3 regions of the Paenibacillus xylanexedens genome follow, and region 2 is predicted to be linked to each of the others. Evidence: a T-box and tRNA genes for the amino acid it is inferred to sense, from the RefSeq annotation. Region 2 holds a T-box; the other regions hold tRNA genes.
The links. A T-box is a leader RNA that pairs with one kind of tRNA and senses whether it is charged. The one in region 2 lies ahead of leuS (leucine--tRNA ligase), so its partner is inferred to be a tRNA-Leu.

Region 1 (5,430 bases), 2.4 Mb from region 2:
GAAAGGTGAAAAGCACCCCGGAAGGGGAGTGAAATAGAACCTGAAACCGTGTGCTTACAAAAAGTCAGAGCCCGTTTTAGGGGTGATGGCGTGCCTTTTGTAGAATGAACCGGCGAGTTACGTTCCCGTGCAAGGTTAAGGTGAAGAGCCGGAGCCGCAGCGAAAGCGAGTCTGAATAGGGCGACATAGTACGTGGACGTAGACCCGAAACCGGGTGATCTACCCCTGTCCAGGGTGAAGGTGCGGTAACACGCACTGGAGGCCCGAACCCACGCATGTTGAAAAATGCGGGGATGAGGTGGGGGTAGCGGAGAAATTCCAATCGAACTCGGAGATAGCTGGTTCTCCCCGAAATAGCTTTAGGGCTAGCCTCGGAAAACAGAGTCGTGGAGGTAGAGCACTGATTGGGTGCGGGGCCCGCAAGGGTTACCAAGCTCAGTCAAACTCCGAATGCCATAGACTTACTTCCGGGAGTCAGACAGTGAGTGCTAAGATCCATTGTCAAAAGGGAAACAGCCCAGACCATCAGCTAAGGTCCCCAAGTGTGTGTTAAGTGGGAAAGGATGTGGAGTTGCACAGACAACCAGGATGTTGGCTTAGAAGCAGCCACCATTGAAAGAGTGCGTAATAGCTCACTGGTCGAGTGACTCTGCGCCGAAAATGTAACGGGGCTAAACACACCACCGAAGCTATGGCTTGATGCTTTGCATCAGGGGTAGGGGAGCGTTGTATAAGGGTTGAAGGTGTACCGTAAGGAGCGCTGGACATTATACAAGTGAGAATGCCGGTATGAGTAACGAAAAGATCAGTGAGAATCTGATCCGCCGAAAGCCTAAGGGTTCCTGAGGAAGGCTCGTCCGCTCAGGGTAAGTCGGGACCTAAGGCGAGGCCGAAAGGCGTAGTCGAAGGACAACAGGTCGAAATTCCTGTACCACCGTAAGCCGTTATGAGCAATGGGGGGACGCAGTAGGGTAGTGACGCGGACTGATGGATGTCCGTCTAAGCAGTAAGGCTGATGTGTAGGCAAATCCGCACATTGTAAGGCTGAGCTGTGATGGGGAGCGAAAATTATAGTAGCGAAGGTCATGATCTCACACTGCCAAGAAAAGCCTCTAGCCAGGTGATGGTGCCCGTACCGCAAACCGACACAGGTAGGCGAGAAGAGTATTCTAAGGCGCGCGGAAGAACTCTCGTTAAGGAACTCGGCAAAATGACCCCGTAACTTCGGGAGAAGGGGTGCCCCGGTAGTGTGAATAGCACGAGGGGGCCGCAGTGAAAAGGCCCAAGCGACTGTTTAGCAAAAACACAGGTCTGTGCGAAGCCGTAAGGCGAAGTATACGGGCTGACGCCTGCCCGGTGCTGGAAGGTTAAGGGGAGTGGTTAGGAGCAATCCGAAGCTGTGAACCGAAGCCCCAGTAAACGGCGGCCGTAACTATAACGGTCCTAAGGTAGCGAAATTCCTTGTCAGGTAAATTCTGACCCGCACGAATGGCGTAACGACTTGGGCGCTGTCTCAACGAGAGATCCGGTGAAATTTTAATACCTGTGAAGATGCAGGTTACCCGCGACAAGACGGAAAGACCCCATGGAGCTTTACTGCAGCTTGATATTGAATTTGGGTACGATCTGTACAGGATAGGTGGGAGCCTTTGAAGTGTGAGCGCCAGCTTGCGTGGAGGCAACGTTGGGATACCACCCTGATCGTATCTAGGTTCTAACCTGGTACCGTAATCCGGTGCGGGGACAGTGTCAGGTGGGCAGTTTGACTGGGGCGGTCGCCTCCTAAAGAGTAACGGAGGCGCCCAAAGGTTCCCTCAGAATGGTTGGAAATCATTCGAAGAGTGCAAAGGCATAAGGGAGCTTGACTGCGAGACCTACAAGTCGAGCAGGGACGAAAGTCGGGCTTAGTGATCCGGTGGTACCGCATGGAAGGGCCATCGCTCAACGGATAAAAGCTACCCTGGGGATAACAGGCTTATCTCCCCCAAGAGTCCACATCGACGGGGAGGTTTGGCACCTCGATGTCGGCTCATCGCATCCTGGGGCTGAAGTAGGTCCCAAGGGTTGGGCTGTTCGCCCATTAAAGCGGTACGCGAGCTGGGTTCAGAACGTCGTGAGACAGTTCGGTCCCTATCTGTCGTGGGCGTAGGAAATTTGAGAGGAGCTGTCCTTAGTACGAGAGGACCGGGATGGACGTACCGCTGGTGTACCAGTTGTTCCGCCAGGAGCACCGCTGGGTAGCTATGTACGGACGGGATAAACGCTGAAAGCATCTAAGCGTGAAGCCCCCCTCAAGATGAGATTTCCCAGTATGTAAGACCCCTTGAAGACGACGAGGTAGATAGGCTGGGGGTGGAAGTGCAGCAATGCATGGAGCTGACCAGTACTAATCGGTCGAGGGCTTATCCAATAGCAAGTTGTAATTCGCATGTTTCGTTTCGAATCTAGTTTTCAGAGAACGATCTCTGAATGTAAGCTACGCGTTTGGTGGCGATGGCGGAGGGGTTCCACACGTACCCATCCCGAACACGACCGTTAAGCCCTCTAGCGCCGATGGTACTTGGACCGCAGGGTCCTGGGAGAGTAGGACGCCGCCAAGCGAAACCCCATTGGGGTATTTTTTTTCGAAAATTGATAAGGGCCCTTAGCTCAGTTGGTTAGAGCGCACCTCTGATAAGGGTGAGGCCGGTGGTTCGAGTCCACCAGGGCCCATAGCAAGACCACAACAAGAAATACACCAGAGTATGGGGCCATAGCTCAGCTGGGAGAGCGCCTGCCTTGCAAGCAGGAGGTCAGCGGTTCGATCCCGCTTGGCTCCACCATTCCCTGATAGCTCAGTTGGTAGAGCACTCGACTGTTAATCGAGTTGTCACAGGTTCGAGCCCTGTTCGGGGAGCCAGTAAGGCCCGTTGGTCAAGGGGTTAAGACACCTCCCTTTCACGGAGGTAACAGGGGTTCGAATCCCCTACGGGTCATAATATGGAGGCTTAGCTCAGCTGGGAGAGCATCTGCCTTACAAGCAGAGGGTCGGGGGTTCGATCCCCTCAGCCTCCACCATATAACTTTATAACGACGCGGGGTGGAGCAGCCCGGTAGCTCGTCGGGCTCATAACCCGAAGGCCGCAGGTTCAAATCCTGCCCCCGCAATTATACTTTCCTTTGAGAAAGTGATCTGGAACCGTGGTGTAGTTGGCCTAACATGCCTGCCTGTCACGCAGGAGATCGCGGGTTCGAATCCCGTCGGTTCCGCCATTTTTTTTAAATGTAGTAAGGCTCGGTAGCTCAGTCGGTAGAGCAGAGGACTGAAAATCCTCGTGTCGGCGGTTCGATTCCGTCCCGAGCCACCATTTATAACACCATGTAATACGCCGGTGTAGCTCAACTGGTAGAGCAACTGACTTGTAATCAGTAGGTTGGGGGTTCAAGTCCTCTCGCCGGCACCATGTAATCCTGGAGGATTAGCGAAGCGGCCAAACGCATCAGACTGTAAATCTGCTCCCGTACGGGTTCGGTGGTTCGAATCCATCATCCTCCACCAGTTTTTCTATGAGTCATTAGCTCAGTTGGTAGAGCACCTGACTTTTAATCAGGGTGTCGAAGGTTCGAGCCCTTCATGACTCACCATTATATGCGCGTGTGGCGGAATTGGCAGACGCACTAGACTTAGGATCTAGCGTCTTTGACGTGGGGGTTCAAGTCCCTCCACGCGCATTCTTTATTTGCGGAAGTGGCTCAGCGGTAGAGCATCGCCTTGCCAAGGCGAGGGTCGCGGGTTCGATTCCCGTCTTCCGCTCCAATATTTTGCGCCCTTAGCTCAGCTGGATAGAGCGTTTGACTACGAATCAAAAGGCCGGGAGTTCGAATCTCTCAGGGCGCGCCATTATAACTTCATATTTTGCCGGCGTGGCGGAATGGCAGACGCGCTCGACTCAAAATCGAGTGGGAAACCGTGGAGGTTCGAGTCCTCTCGCCGGTATAGATAACGGGATGTAGCTCAGCTTGGTAGAGCACCTGGTTTGGGACCAGGGGGTCGCATGTTCAAATCGTGTCATCCCGATTGTTGTTATGCGGGTGTAGTTCAATGGTAGAACTTTAGCCTTCCAAGCTAATAGCGTGGGTTCGATTCCCATCACCCGCTTATATATTGAAAAAGAAAGAGATGGTATTCACCGTCTCTTTCTTTTTTTGCTTTCATAGGTATATTGGCGATTGTAGTATACGAAGATCATGGAATATATGGCTCACATGCGTGTACCAGCATGTATCCCATCCTCACGATATATTTCCCTCTTTTTTAAGTCTCTTCTTAGTCATTGTGGAAGTGTTCAAATAGAGAAGGTCTAACACATGTTCGAACACAAGAATATCTTTTCTTTACCACATTTAATAAAACGCTTACAAAAATAGCTTGCGTAAATCATTAACCTGTAATACCATATCAATTAAGCGCTTAACCTTCAGGGGTAAGGCGCTTAAACTTAACGTAGATTAAGCGCTTAACCCGTAAAGGAAAGGACGGCGATCAAATTCATGAAAACAATTCGATTAACGATGGCTCAGGCACTGCTTCGATATCTGGATCAGCAATATATTTCGGTTGACGGTGTGGAAACCAAGTTTGTGAAGGGAATCATCGGCATTTTTGGACATGGCAACGTAACAGGCATTGGAGAAGCGTTGGAGCGCAGTCCGGGAAGCCTGACGTATATGCAAGGCAAGAACGAACAAGGTATGGTGCATACGGCAGCGGCTTATGCCAAGCAGAAGAACCGTAGACAGATCTATGCATGTACAACATCCATTGGACCTGGTGCTTTGAATATGATTACAGCCGCAGCTACTGCAACGGTGAACCGGATACCGGTTTTATTGCTTCCTGGAGATAACTTTGCTACACGGGAACCGGACCCGGTACTTCAGCAGTTGGAAGTGAGCAGTGACTATACAATCTCAGCCACTGATCCATTCAAAGCCGTCAGCAAGTACTGGGATCGCATCGTTCGTCCCGAACAGCTGATGATTGCTGTTACACAGGCCATGCGTGTGCTAACCGATCCAGCAGAGACGGGAGCAGTAACGCTCGCACTGCCGCAGGATGTGCAGGCAGAGGCGTACGATTATCCAGAATCGTTCTTTGCCCGCAAAGTACATTATCTGGACCGTCGCCCCCCGGTACAGGCAGCCATTGAACGGGCAACGGAACAGATTGCCCGTGGCAGAAAGCCGCTACTCGTTGCAGGCGGCGGTGTGTTGTACTCTGAGGCATCCGCCCAGCTCGTGGAATTCGCGGAGGCATTTGGTATTCCGATCGCCGAGACGCAGGCGGGCAAGAGTGCAGTCTCTTGGGACCACCCACTAAATGTGGGGGCCATCGGGGTTACCGGCTCTCTGGCAGCCAATAGGCTGGCGAGAGAAGCGGATGTGGTGATC
Region 2 (5,430 bases):
GCCAGTTAAAGTAAAGGAGGCGATAATAGTCGGATAGAAAGCGTTTTCTAAGGAAATCAATAGTCGAGGTGAGGTGTAGAGGTGGAAAGTACATATAAAACAAGACTTACGTCAGAACAACTGAATGCCATAATAGAGCAGCATTTCTCTGCGAGTATACAGGACTACAAGGAAATGGTGGATGGCTGGGCCAATCATGCATATCTCATCACACTTAGTGACGTACAGCGAGTGGTACTCAAAATTGCACCTTCGGCTTCGACCAATGTGATGCGTTGTGAGCAGGATCTCATGATTGCCGAGGTTGAGGCACTGCGACTCATCAGCGAGCTGCAAGATGTTCCCATACCCCAAGTACTAGCTTATGATGATTCGTTAACTATGGCTTCAGCGCGTTATTTTATCATGGAGTACATGTCTGGAACACCCTATAATCAGGTCAAGGATCAATATTCTGCGGAAGAGCAGGAAGCCGTTGAACAACAACTGGGGCGCTATAATCGTCGAATTAATGAAATCAAGGGTGAGAAGTTTGGATATTTCTCGGAGCACAAACAGCGATATTCCACATGGAAAGAAGCATTTATGAATCTGATGGATGACATTCTTACCGATGGGGAAGAAGCCGGAATTACATTTTCGATCGACTATCCTGAATTGAGACGCTTGATTGAAGATAAGTCGGATGCGCTTAACGATGTCAAAGAACCTGTGCTTGTCAGTTGGGATCTGTGGGATGGCAATGTGTTAGTAGACAAAGGTCGCATCACAGCGATTATTGATTTTGAACGTTCACTGTGGGCAGATCCTCTGATGGAGCATTATTTCAGTCATTTTAACTATACGCCCGGTTTTGTGAAAGGGTATGGGCATGCGATTACGACTGAAAGTGAGCTGAAAAGAAGAAGTCTCTATGACTTGTACTTTGATCTGGTGCTGCGCATTGAGTGCGCTTATCGTCAATATGATAATCAGGAACATGTGAATTGGACCATTCATAATCTGGAGGAAGGCATTGAGCGTTTTCGGTTATCTTGAAAAGAAACCAGCGTTATGAACGGTACGAAGCGTAGACTTCAAGATAGCGATTATAACGTGTAATATTGACTTTGGGCTTGCTTTTTTATATAATGGTCCCGATATTGTATACATATTTCGATGATAAGGATCAGTAGTAATTCCTGTACATAACAGAGAGCCGGCGGTTGGTGCAAGCCGGTTGACAGTGATTTGCGAACTCGCCTTGGAGAAATGCGGTGATTACACCATTCTGTTTAACCTGCTTGTATAAAGCTTGGGATCAGGAATGGAAATCCGCATCGGTTAACCGCCGTTACAGGTCCAAAGGGAGTGGATGACGAAGCACGTTCGTCCGCTAACTAGGGTGGTACCACGGGAATTCAACCTCTCGTCCCTAGCGCTGCAAACGCTACGGGATGCTGAGGTTTTTTTGTTGCAATTAAAGCTAAAGTGAATAACCTGAAGGAGGAACAATAGATGAGTGAGAATAACCAGCCGAAACACGGCTATCAGCCACAAGTCATGGAAAAAAGTTGGCAGCAATATTGGGATGCAAATAAAACGTTTAAAACGGGTGAGGACCCTGCTAAACCGAAATTTTATGCACTGGATATGTTCCCTTATCCATCCGGTTCAGGTCTGCACGTAGGTCACCCGGAAGGATATACGGCAACGGATATCGTTTCCCGTTACAAACGTATGCGCGGTTACAACGTATTGCACCCAATGGGTTGGGATGCTTTCGGTCTGCCTGCTGAGCAGCATGCACTGGATACAGGTGAACATCCACGAGATATTACATTCCGTAATATTGACAATTTCCGTCGCCAGATCAAATCGCTCGGTTTCTCTTATGACTGGGATCGTGAGATCAGCACAACGGACCCTGAATACTATAAATGGACACAATGGATCTTTATCCAGCTGTACAATAAGGGCCTGGCTTATGTGGATGAAGTTGCAGTTAACTGGTGTGAAGCCCTTGGAACGGTACTTGCTAATGAAGAGGTTATTGATGGCAAGAGTGAACGTGGTGGACATCCGGTTGTACGCAAACCGATGCGTCAATGGGTTCTGAGAATTACCGAGTATGCAGAGCGTCTGTTGGAAGACCTGGAAGAGCTGGATTGGTCTGAAAGCATCAAGGATATGCAGCGCAACTGGATCGGTAAATCGACAGGTGCGGAAGTTGTATTTGCCATTGAGGGTCGCGAGGAAGTCATCAAGGTGTTCACTACCCGTGCGGACACATTGTTTGGTGCGAGCTTTGCAGTACTTGCTCCGGAACATGAATTGGTAGAAGCAATTACAACCGATGACCAACGTGAAGCGATTCAGGCTTATCAGGAGCAGGCTTCTCGTAAGAGTGATCTGGAACGTACAGATTTGGCCAAAGACAAAACAGGTGTATTCACTGGCGCTTATGCAATCAATCCCGTTAATGGTGCAAAACTGCCGATCTGGATTGCCGATTATGTTCTTGCAGGTTACGGTACAGGTGCGGTTATGGCAGTTCCGGGTCATGATGCACGCGACTGGGAATTTGCGAAGCAGTTCGGTCTGGATATCATCGAGGTTATTCAAGGCGGAGACGTTACACAAGAGGCATATTCGGGTGATGGCGCGCATGTGAATTCCGATTTCTTGAACGGACTGAATAATGAAGAAGCGGTTGCCAAGATGATTGCTTGGTTGGAAGAGAACGGTAAAGGACAAGGTAAAGTAACCTATCGTCTGCGCGATTGGCTGTTCAGCCGTCAGCGTTACTGGGGTGAGCCAATCCCGATTCTGCATCTGGAAGACGGAACGATGAAGACAGTACCGGAGGATCAACTTCCACTGCTGCTGCCTGATATCGACCAGATCAAACCTTCGGGTACTGGAGAATCACCGCTGGCGAATGTTACAGAGTGGGTGAATACGGTAGATCCGGAAACGGGAATGAAGGCACGTCGTGAGACTAACACCATGCCACAATGGGCGGGTAGCTGCTGGTATTACCTGCGCTTTATCGATCCACACAATGACAAGGAACTGATCTCCAAGGAGAAACAGCAACAGTGGCTGCCAGTTGATCTGTACATTGGCGGAGCAGAGCATGCGGTGCTTCACTTGCTGTACGCTCGTTTCTGGCACAAAGTGCTGTATGATCTGGGTGTTGTGGAGACCAAAGAACCTTTCCACAAATTGGTGAACCAAGGTATGATCCTGGGTACGAATAATGAGAAAATGAGTAAATCCCGTGGTAATGTCATTAACCCGGATGAAATCGTCAATGAATTCGGTGCAGATACATTGCGTCTGTACGAGATGTTCATGGGACCATTGGAAGCGACAAAACCGTGGAATGCAAACGGGGTTGAAGGCATGCACCGCTTCCTGTCACGTGTATGGCGTCTCTTCATTAACGAAGACACAGGAGCCATCAATGACAAGATTACGGTGGACGGTGGAACGGATGAGTTCAAACGGACTGCTCACAAAACGATCAAAAAAGTTACGGAAGATCTGGAACATCTGCGCTTCAACACTTCCATCAGCCAGCTGATGATTTTCATCAACGATGCATACAAAGCGGACACACTGCCTCGTGAAGCGATGGAGAAATTTGTGCAGCTGTTGTCACCACTGGCACCGCATATGGCAGAGGAACTGTGGAGCCGTTTGGGTCATGAAGGTGGAATCTCTTACGTGGCTTGGCCTGAATATGATGAGTCCATGACAGTGGATGCTGAAGTGGAAATCGTTGTTCAGGTAAATGGTAAAATTGTAACTCGTGCTACGATCGCGAAGGATCTGGATGCACAGGGTATGCAGGACTTTACGATGGAGCTGGCACCTGTTAAGCAGGCGCTGGAAGGCAAGACCATTCGCAAGGTCATTGCCGTTCCAGGCAAACTCGTTAATATTGTTGCCGGTTAATCTCACCGGCTCGGAATAGTTCATCCAGCTTTAACAAATCTTCATCATATTTGTCATGTGTCGTGTGGATCAGACTGTCGAAAACACCGTCGAGACTTACCTTCAGCAGTGCAAGTGCCTGAGCGGTAATACCGCCGGGTACAGCGACACGAGCCTGAAGCTCTTGAGGGGTGTATCCTCCTTCGGTGAGCAGCTTGCCTGTTCCCAGGAGCATTTCGCCAGCCAGAGCGCAGGCATCTGCCCTTTTAATGCCTGTCAGCTTCACTGCACTTTCGATCCACTGTTCCAAAAAGAACGATATGAATGCAGGTCCGCAGCTGGAGAAGTCGGATGTGATTCGTGTACAGGCTTCATCCACTTGGTACGGCCTGCCTATATGACTGAGCAGACTTTCCAACACAGCGCGGTCTTCACTGGTCATTCGTTCGCCATGTATGCAGAGGGATGCTCCACTGCCGACTTGGTGTGTGACGCTGGGAATTACCTTGGAGACTTTGCAAGGAAGTGAAGATTCCAGATGTCGCAGCTGCACGGGACTGGTGATCGAGACAATTATATGATTGGGGTTCACGACAGGCAGGATGTCGTCAATAACATGTTTGAATTCAAGCGGCTTCACGCACAGGAAGATGATATTACTTCGGATCACCGTTTCCCGATTGCTCTGGGATTCATGCAGACCGGGGTAACGGAGGGATAACTGACGTACTTTGGACGGGGTTCGATTGCTGGCCGCGATCTGCCGGGGCTCAAGTGCACCCGATTGGATCAGGGCATAGATTAGCAGGCTGCCCATGCTGCCGGTTCCGATAAATCCAACCTTCATTGTTTCAGGCCTCCTTTCATGCTTTACGGTACTGGCGCAGTTCATTCCCTCTATTCTATGCGTGAGGACCTGTTTCACATGACATGAAAAATGAACAACTTGTTTCATCAGGAAAGTACAACGGTTCGGAAGCACCGCCCGTGTTCGAAATGAATGATTTTGAATTTAGGGAGAGGTGTGGAAGAATGAGATGGAACAAAGGGATGACCATTGCTGCTGCGGTGGTTGGAAGTATACTCATATTATGGTCGGGCAAAAGTGAACAACCACCTAGTGGCTGGGAACCCTTGCAGCTCGGCACCGAGAAGCCGACGATAGAGCAGGAACTCCCTGCTGTACAGTCGGCTAATTCGGTTCAGGGCAATACAGGAGCATCTTCTTCGGGAACCGAGGCAAGTGGGCTGCAGACTGGAAATGATGCAAAGGCAGATGAGTCTAAAGAGCTTGCGAGCGTTGGGGTTGAAGGTGATTCAGTTGTTCAAACTACAAGTCAGACGAATGACAATCCACCGGACACCTCAAATTCGATTGAACCAGTGGCGCAAAGTACGAATTCGAATCCTTCGGTTACCTCCGAGACGGGCTCGAACAGTAATCCATCTGTAGTTCGTGAGGAAGTTAGCGACAATGGCAAGATTGATGTGAATACAGCGCCTGTCTCC
Region 3 (5,430 bases), 2.5 Mb from region 2:
TATGGACTTCTTATTTGTATGACAATATGCAATAATTGATAATGATTCTCAAATACATCATATGTAATGTTACTATTGCAAGTTAAGGAGGGATTCTGGTGACTTTGCAAGTCTTTCCACTGATATCTAACGGTGAACATACCCGTGACCTATATGCAAGATTCAAGACATCCGAAGTTCTCGATCAAGCGTCTTTTCTTCCCCCATTCGTATTAACGGACTCACATCTTCTGCTCATCTGTACTGGTGGTGAGGCCAATATCCGTATTGGGCACAGGCTGAATCATGCCACACTCGGCAAAATGTATCTGATCCTGCCAGGAACAGCGATAGAATATACAACGGATGAGGTTCATCCTTTACAGGGCATCGCGATATATTTTGATATGTTGAAGCCTCTCTCCGATATCAATAAAGCTACTTCCGGCTCTACTGTAAGGGAGGTATACCAAAAAGGGTTACTTCGTTCATCTTACGCTGATGAATTACCGCATGAACTTTTTCAGGAATGTACCAGAATTGCCTCACAGCTCCACGAATGCATCTCTGTACCTCAAGAAAATCGTCCATTTCGTATTCAGACTTTGATGCATGAATTGTTGACCCATGTGTATGCTCCTCCCAAAGAAAGTTCAATAGGAGATTCCGAACACACCTCTGCTTTGGATCAAACGATTGAACTTATTGAGCTTGGATATGCTGAGCATCTTTCTCGTGAAGTTCTTGCCGGAGTGGCAGGCATGAGTGTGTGGCACTATTCGCGGGTATTCAAAAATAGCACTGGCATCAGTCCCATGGAATACGTGAATAGCATCCGCATGGACCGGGCCAAAGAGATGCTGCTCGTCCCCGGCCAAACCATCAAACATATCGCCTCACAGGTTGGTTTTCAGGACGAGTTTTACTTTAGTCGCAAATTCAAAAAATATGTTGGCGTGTCTCCCTCTACCTATCAACGGCAGAAACGCAGTAAAATTGCCACTCTCTCCTTCGGAACCACTGGCCATCTGCTGGCATTACAGATCATCCCCCATGCGGCATTGATCGATAACCGACGGGATCAACACAGGAATCTGTTTTTCTCGAATATCCCTTATCATCTGGGACGTAGCAAACGCATGAATCCTCGTATCTGGCAAACCAACGTTGAGTTGTTGATGCAAGCGAGCCCGGACCTCATACTCTGTAATGAGTACGAAGCCAATACGTTAAAAAGAACGCTGCAGCGAATTGCGCCTACCATCGTTATCCCATGGAAAGGATTGAGCTGGCGGGAACACTTCATACAAGTTGCCTCCATTGTGGGACAGCAACAAGATGCTCAGCAATGGTTGGAGCAGTACGATGACAAGGTAATCCAAGCCAAAGAGCAGCTTACTCATTTAATCGGTAAGGATACGGTCTCCATTATTCATATCATGATGGGTCATCTGTTAATCTACGGGCGACGCAATGGGGGCGCTGTTCTATATAACGATCTCGACGTGTCGCCTTCACACGATCTGCTTCCAGGGCAAGTCTATCGTGTATTGGATGATCAGGAGTTGCCTCAAATGGTTGGAGATCGCATGTTACTGATTGTGGACCAGGACTCAGAATCCCAGCAACGTTGGCATAAAGTACAACATACTCAGTTATGGCAAGATTTGATGCCTGTGCAGAACCAACATGTATATCTGCTTGATGAAATGCCTTGGTTGGATTATTCACCATATGCCCATGATCAGATCATCGATGAAACCCTGAAACTTTTTGGTGGGACTCAGCACATTAATCCATGACCGGATAGCACAGAAGGCTATGTCTCCCCCAACATGAGACCGCTACAATATATAGTGTACTGAGAATCAATATCATTAGAAACACAGGGGGATTATGATGTACAAACAGCATTATGTCAAAATAACGGGGATCCTGTTCATACTCGCCATGTTACTTGTTGCGTGTGGGCAGACACCTGCAAGCACTTCGCAGCCATCTGCAGATGGCGTAAAGTCAGCTGCGGGGACAGATGGCGACTCATCCACTGAATCAGCTACTAAGACCGTGGAGAGCGCTAGTGGCAGCAAAAAAATCCCGGCACATCCCGAACGGATTGTGTCCATTAATATGGAGGACATTATCCTCTCCTTGGAGGTACCACTGGTACTTGCTACACCTATTGGTCGGCAAGATTACCTGAATGAGCAACTTGAAGCTCAAGGCGTGGATGTCGAACCCATCAATGAAAGTGTCAATTTTGAAGCTGTAGTCAGCGCCAATCCGGACCTCATTATTGCCAATGCCAGTTTGGATGCCAAAATTCTCGAACAACTCGAGAAGATCGCGCCTACGATCACTTATGATCGCCGTAATTGGCAGGAATCTATCGTGCAGGTAGCTACTGCACTGGATATTGAAGAGCGAGCTGAACAGCTTTTACAAAAAAATAAAGATCAAGTAACTGAAGCTCAGAAGCTTTCAGCCGATATCACCAAAACCAAACCTACAGTTGCATTCCTGCGCCTGGAAGAGAAAGATATGCGTTTGTTCTTCTCGTCCATTCCATCCACGCCATTCCCAGCTTCCAGTTATGTAGGAGCGGGTTATGAGGTTGGATTCACTCCCGATGCTCTCGTTACCAAACTTGAGGCAGAGAATCCGGATCGGATGAATGCCAGTATCTCGGTAGAGCTTTTGCCTGAAATCAAAGCAGACTATCTTTTTATCGTGTCCATTAGCTCAGATGGATCAGCTGAAGCGTTGCAAAAAACAAAAGATGAACTCAACGAAATCCAGCTACTCCAAGTGTGGAAAAGCCTACCCGCTGTTCAAAATGGCCATGTCTATGTCCTCAATGCTAAGAAATGGCTCATTGACGGCCCCATTGCCGAATCGCTCAAACGTAATGAAATGCTCGAAGTTCTTGGACTACCTGCTCCCTGATTCCAAACATACCGACTATTTCATCCACAACAAACAAAAGGAGATTCACCGTATTTTCGGTGGATCTCCTTTATATTTAATATTCCATATGGCCTCATTCAGTCCTGTTTCAGGAAAAATCATTCTACATGCTTAACATTTAAATGCATTTCATGTACACCCTTCTCTTCCTACAACTAATTAGGGATAGGTATTTCATCAAAATCATATATAACTGTCCAGCTTTTAATATATTTTAAAATTTTGGGCTGTTTCAATCCCAAGTGCACTCTGGATAAACGTATTAGCCACTTTCTCTACAGGTACGGGATTAAATCCAATAAAGAAATCCTTATATTTTTCCGCCGACTCTACAAACAAATTAGGACTAACCGAATTCAAACGAATGCCTCTTGGTAACTCAAACGCTGCCGCTCTGGCAAACGAATCAATAGCCCCATTGACCATAGCACTTGATGCACCTTGCTCAATAGGGTGGTCTTGTATAATGCCACTGACCAGCGTGAAACTCCCCTTGTCGTTAATATAGTGCTGTCCAATCAATACGATATTGACCTGTCCAAGCAGTTTACCCTGCACACTAATCATATTGTTCTCAGGTGTAAGTTCTTCGAGTTTCGCATAATGGGTCTGGCCCGCCGCCACAATGACGTAATCAATATTTCTCACCGTTTCGAAGAGGGTAGTAATACTCTCTGTCGACATCATATCCACCTGAACATCCCCGGATTGTCTACCTGCTGTAATAACCTCAACGGAATAATCTCTCAGTTTCGCAACAACGGCTTTACCTAATGTTCCGTTTCCACCAATGACCAAAGCTCTTTTCATTACTGTTTGTCCTCCTTCATAAATAAATGCGGTTAATCAGATACGAATTGTTCTATTTATTTAAACAAAGATTTCATCCTTAATCAAATGACAATTGACCCTATTTTAAAAGGAATACACTTATTCTTTTTAAAGCACAAAAAAAGCCCTTGCTATAAGCAAAGGCTTTTCTGTATGTTACTAGGAAGCGGGTGATGGGAATCGAACCCACGCTATTAGCTTGGAAGGCTAAAGTTCTACCATTGAACTACACCCGCAAAATAAAAAAAATCGGGATGACACGATTTGAACATGCGACCCCCTGGTCCCAAACCAGGTGCTCTACCAAACTGAGCTACATCCCGATACTTATGAGAATAATGGCGCGCCCTGAGAGATTCGAACTCCCGGCCTTTTGATTCGTAGTCAAACGCTCTATCCAGCTGAGCTAAGGGCGCAAATATTGGAGCGGAAGACGGGAATCGAACCCGCGACCCTCGCCTTGGCAAGGCGATGCTCTACCGCTGAGCCACTTCCGCAAAACATATGGTGCGGTCGAGAGGACTCGAACCTCCACGGGGGTTAGCCCACACGGACCTGAACCGTGCGCGTCTGCCAATTCCGCCACGACCGCAAAATATAATGGTGAGTCATGAAGGGCTCGAACCTTCGACACCCTGATTAAAAGTCAGGTGCTCTACCAACTGAGCTAATGACTCGTAATGAAATGGCTGGGGATATAGGATTTGAACCTATGCATGACGGAGTCAAAGTCCGTTGCCTTACCGCTTGGCTAATCCCCATTAAAAAATCATGGGGCGATCGAGGGGAATTGAACCCCCGAATGCCGGATCCACAAACCGGTGCGTTAACCACTTCGCCACGACCGCCATAGAGTAAGCCATTCATCCACTAAGAGAATCTTAGTATTAACAATTTTACTTGTAATATACATTCTATCACAAATTCAGATGTAAATACTAAAAATGGTGCCGGCGAGAGGACTTGAACCCCCAACCTACTGATTACAAGTCAGTTGCTCTACCAGTTGAGCTACACCGGCACGGTGTATATTTAATTAAAAAATGGCGGAACCGACGGGATTCGAACCCGCGATCTCCTGCGTGACAGGCAGGCATGTTAGGCCAACTACACCACGGTTCCAGATCACTTTCTCAAAGGAAAGTATAATTGCGGGGGCAGGATTTGAACCTGCGGCCTTCGGGTTATGAGCCCGACGAGCTACCGGGCTGCTCCACCCCGCGTCGTTATAGAGTTTATATGGTGGAGGCTGAGGGGATCGAACCCCCGACCCTCTGCTTGTAAGGCAGATGCTCTCCCAGCTGAGCTAAGCCTCCATATTATGACCCGTAGGGGATTCGAACCCCTGTTACCTCCGTGAAAGGGAGGTGTCTTAACCCCTTGACCAACGGGCCTTGCTAAAAAAATTATCTGGCGGAGAGAGAGGGATTCGAACCCTCGAGACGCTTGTGACGCCTACACGATTTCCAATCGTGCTCCTTCGGCCAGCTCGGACACCTCTCCATATGGCTCCCCGAACAGGGCTCGAACCTGTGACAACTCGATTAACAGTCGAGTGCTCTACCAACTGAGCTATCAGGGAATGGTGGAGCCAAGCGGGATCGAACCGCTGACCTCCTGCTTGCAAGGCAGGCGCTCTCCCAGCTGAGCTAT

Region 1: it has a tRNA-Leu gene. The T-box ahead of leuS (leucine--tRNA ligase) is inferred to sense a tRNA for this amino acid. The anticodon was not compared.
Region 3: it has a tRNA-Leu gene. The T-box ahead of leuS (leucine--tRNA ligase) is inferred to sense a tRNA for this amino acid. The anticodon was not compared.

What each region holds. Positions count from the first base shown of each region.
Region 1 is NZ_CP018620.1:1,093,397-1,098,826, forward strand. It holds rRNA gene BS614_RS04840 (23S ribosomal RNA) at 1-2,410, shown strand, start outside; rRNA gene rrf (5S ribosomal RNA) at 2,484-2,600, shown strand; tRNA gene BS614_RS04850 (tRNA-Ile) at 2,639-2,712, shown strand; tRNA gene BS614_RS04855 (tRNA-Ala) at 2,747-2,822, shown strand; tRNA gene BS614_RS04860 (tRNA-Asn) at 2,824-2,899, shown strand; tRNA gene BS614_RS04865 (tRNA-Glu) at 2,904-2,975, shown strand; tRNA gene BS614_RS04870 (tRNA-Val) at 2,982-3,057, shown strand; tRNA gene BS614_RS04875 (tRNA-Met) at 3,074-3,147, shown strand; tRNA gene BS614_RS04880 (tRNA-Asp) at 3,175-3,252, shown strand; tRNA gene BS614_RS04885 (tRNA-Phe) at 3,272-3,347, shown strand; tRNA gene BS614_RS04890 (tRNA-Thr) at 3,368-3,443, shown strand; tRNA gene BS614_RS04895 (tRNA-Tyr) at 3,453-3,538, shown strand; tRNA gene BS614_RS04900 (tRNA-Lys) at 3,549-3,624, shown strand; tRNA gene BS614_RS04905 (tRNA-Leu) at 3,631-3,711, shown strand; tRNA gene BS614_RS04910 (tRNA-Gly) at 3,722-3,796, shown strand; tRNA gene BS614_RS04915 (tRNA-Arg) at 3,804-3,880, shown strand; tRNA gene BS614_RS04920 (tRNA-Leu) at 3,898-3,976, shown strand; tRNA gene BS614_RS04925 (tRNA-Pro) at 3,984-4,057, shown strand; tRNA gene BS614_RS04930 (tRNA-Gly) at 4,068-4,138, shown strand; gene iolD (3D-(3,5/4)-trihydroxycyclohexane-1,2-dione acylhydrolase (decyclizing)) at 4,531-5,430, shown strand, end outside.
Region 2 is NZ_CP018620.1:5,707,455-5,712,884, reverse strand. It holds gene BS614_RS25015 (phosphotransferase family protein) at 82-1,038, shown strand; T-box leader at 1,150-1,419, shown strand; gene leuS (leucine--tRNA ligase) at 1,498-3,942, shown strand; gene comER (late competence protein ComER) at 3,923-4,768, opposite strand; gene BS614_RS25000 (ComEA family DNA-binding protein) at 4,954-5,430, shown strand, end outside.
Region 3 is NZ_CP018620.1:1,132,023-1,137,452, reverse strand. It holds gene BS614_RS05195 (helix-turn-helix domain-containing protein) at 99-1,781, shown strand; gene BS614_RS05190 (ABC transporter substrate-binding protein) at 1,876-2,925, shown strand; gene BS614_RS05185 (short chain dehydrogenase) at 3,151-3,756, opposite strand; tRNA gene BS614_RS05180 (tRNA-Gly) at 3,943-4,013, opposite strand; tRNA gene BS614_RS05175 (tRNA-Pro) at 4,027-4,100, opposite strand; tRNA gene BS614_RS05170 (tRNA-Arg) at 4,117-4,193, opposite strand; tRNA gene BS614_RS05165 (tRNA-Gly) at 4,200-4,274, opposite strand; tRNA gene BS614_RS05160 (tRNA-Leu) at 4,283-4,369, opposite strand; tRNA gene BS614_RS05155 (tRNA-Lys) at 4,379-4,454, opposite strand; tRNA gene BS614_RS05150 (tRNA-Gln) at 4,464-4,538, opposite strand; tRNA gene BS614_RS05145 (tRNA-His) at 4,550-4,625, opposite strand; tRNA gene BS614_RS05140 (tRNA-Thr) at 4,723-4,798, opposite strand; tRNA gene BS614_RS05135 (tRNA-Asp) at 4,822-4,899, opposite strand; tRNA gene BS614_RS05130 (tRNA-Met) at 4,927-5,000, opposite strand; tRNA gene BS614_RS05125 (tRNA-Val) at 5,018-5,093, opposite strand; tRNA gene BS614_RS05120 (tRNA-Glu) at 5,100-5,171, opposite strand; tRNA gene BS614_RS05115 (tRNA-Ser) at 5,189-5,280, opposite strand; tRNA gene BS614_RS05110 (tRNA-Asn) at 5,284-5,359, opposite strand; tRNA gene BS614_RS05105 (tRNA-Ala) at 5,361-5,430, opposite strand, start outside.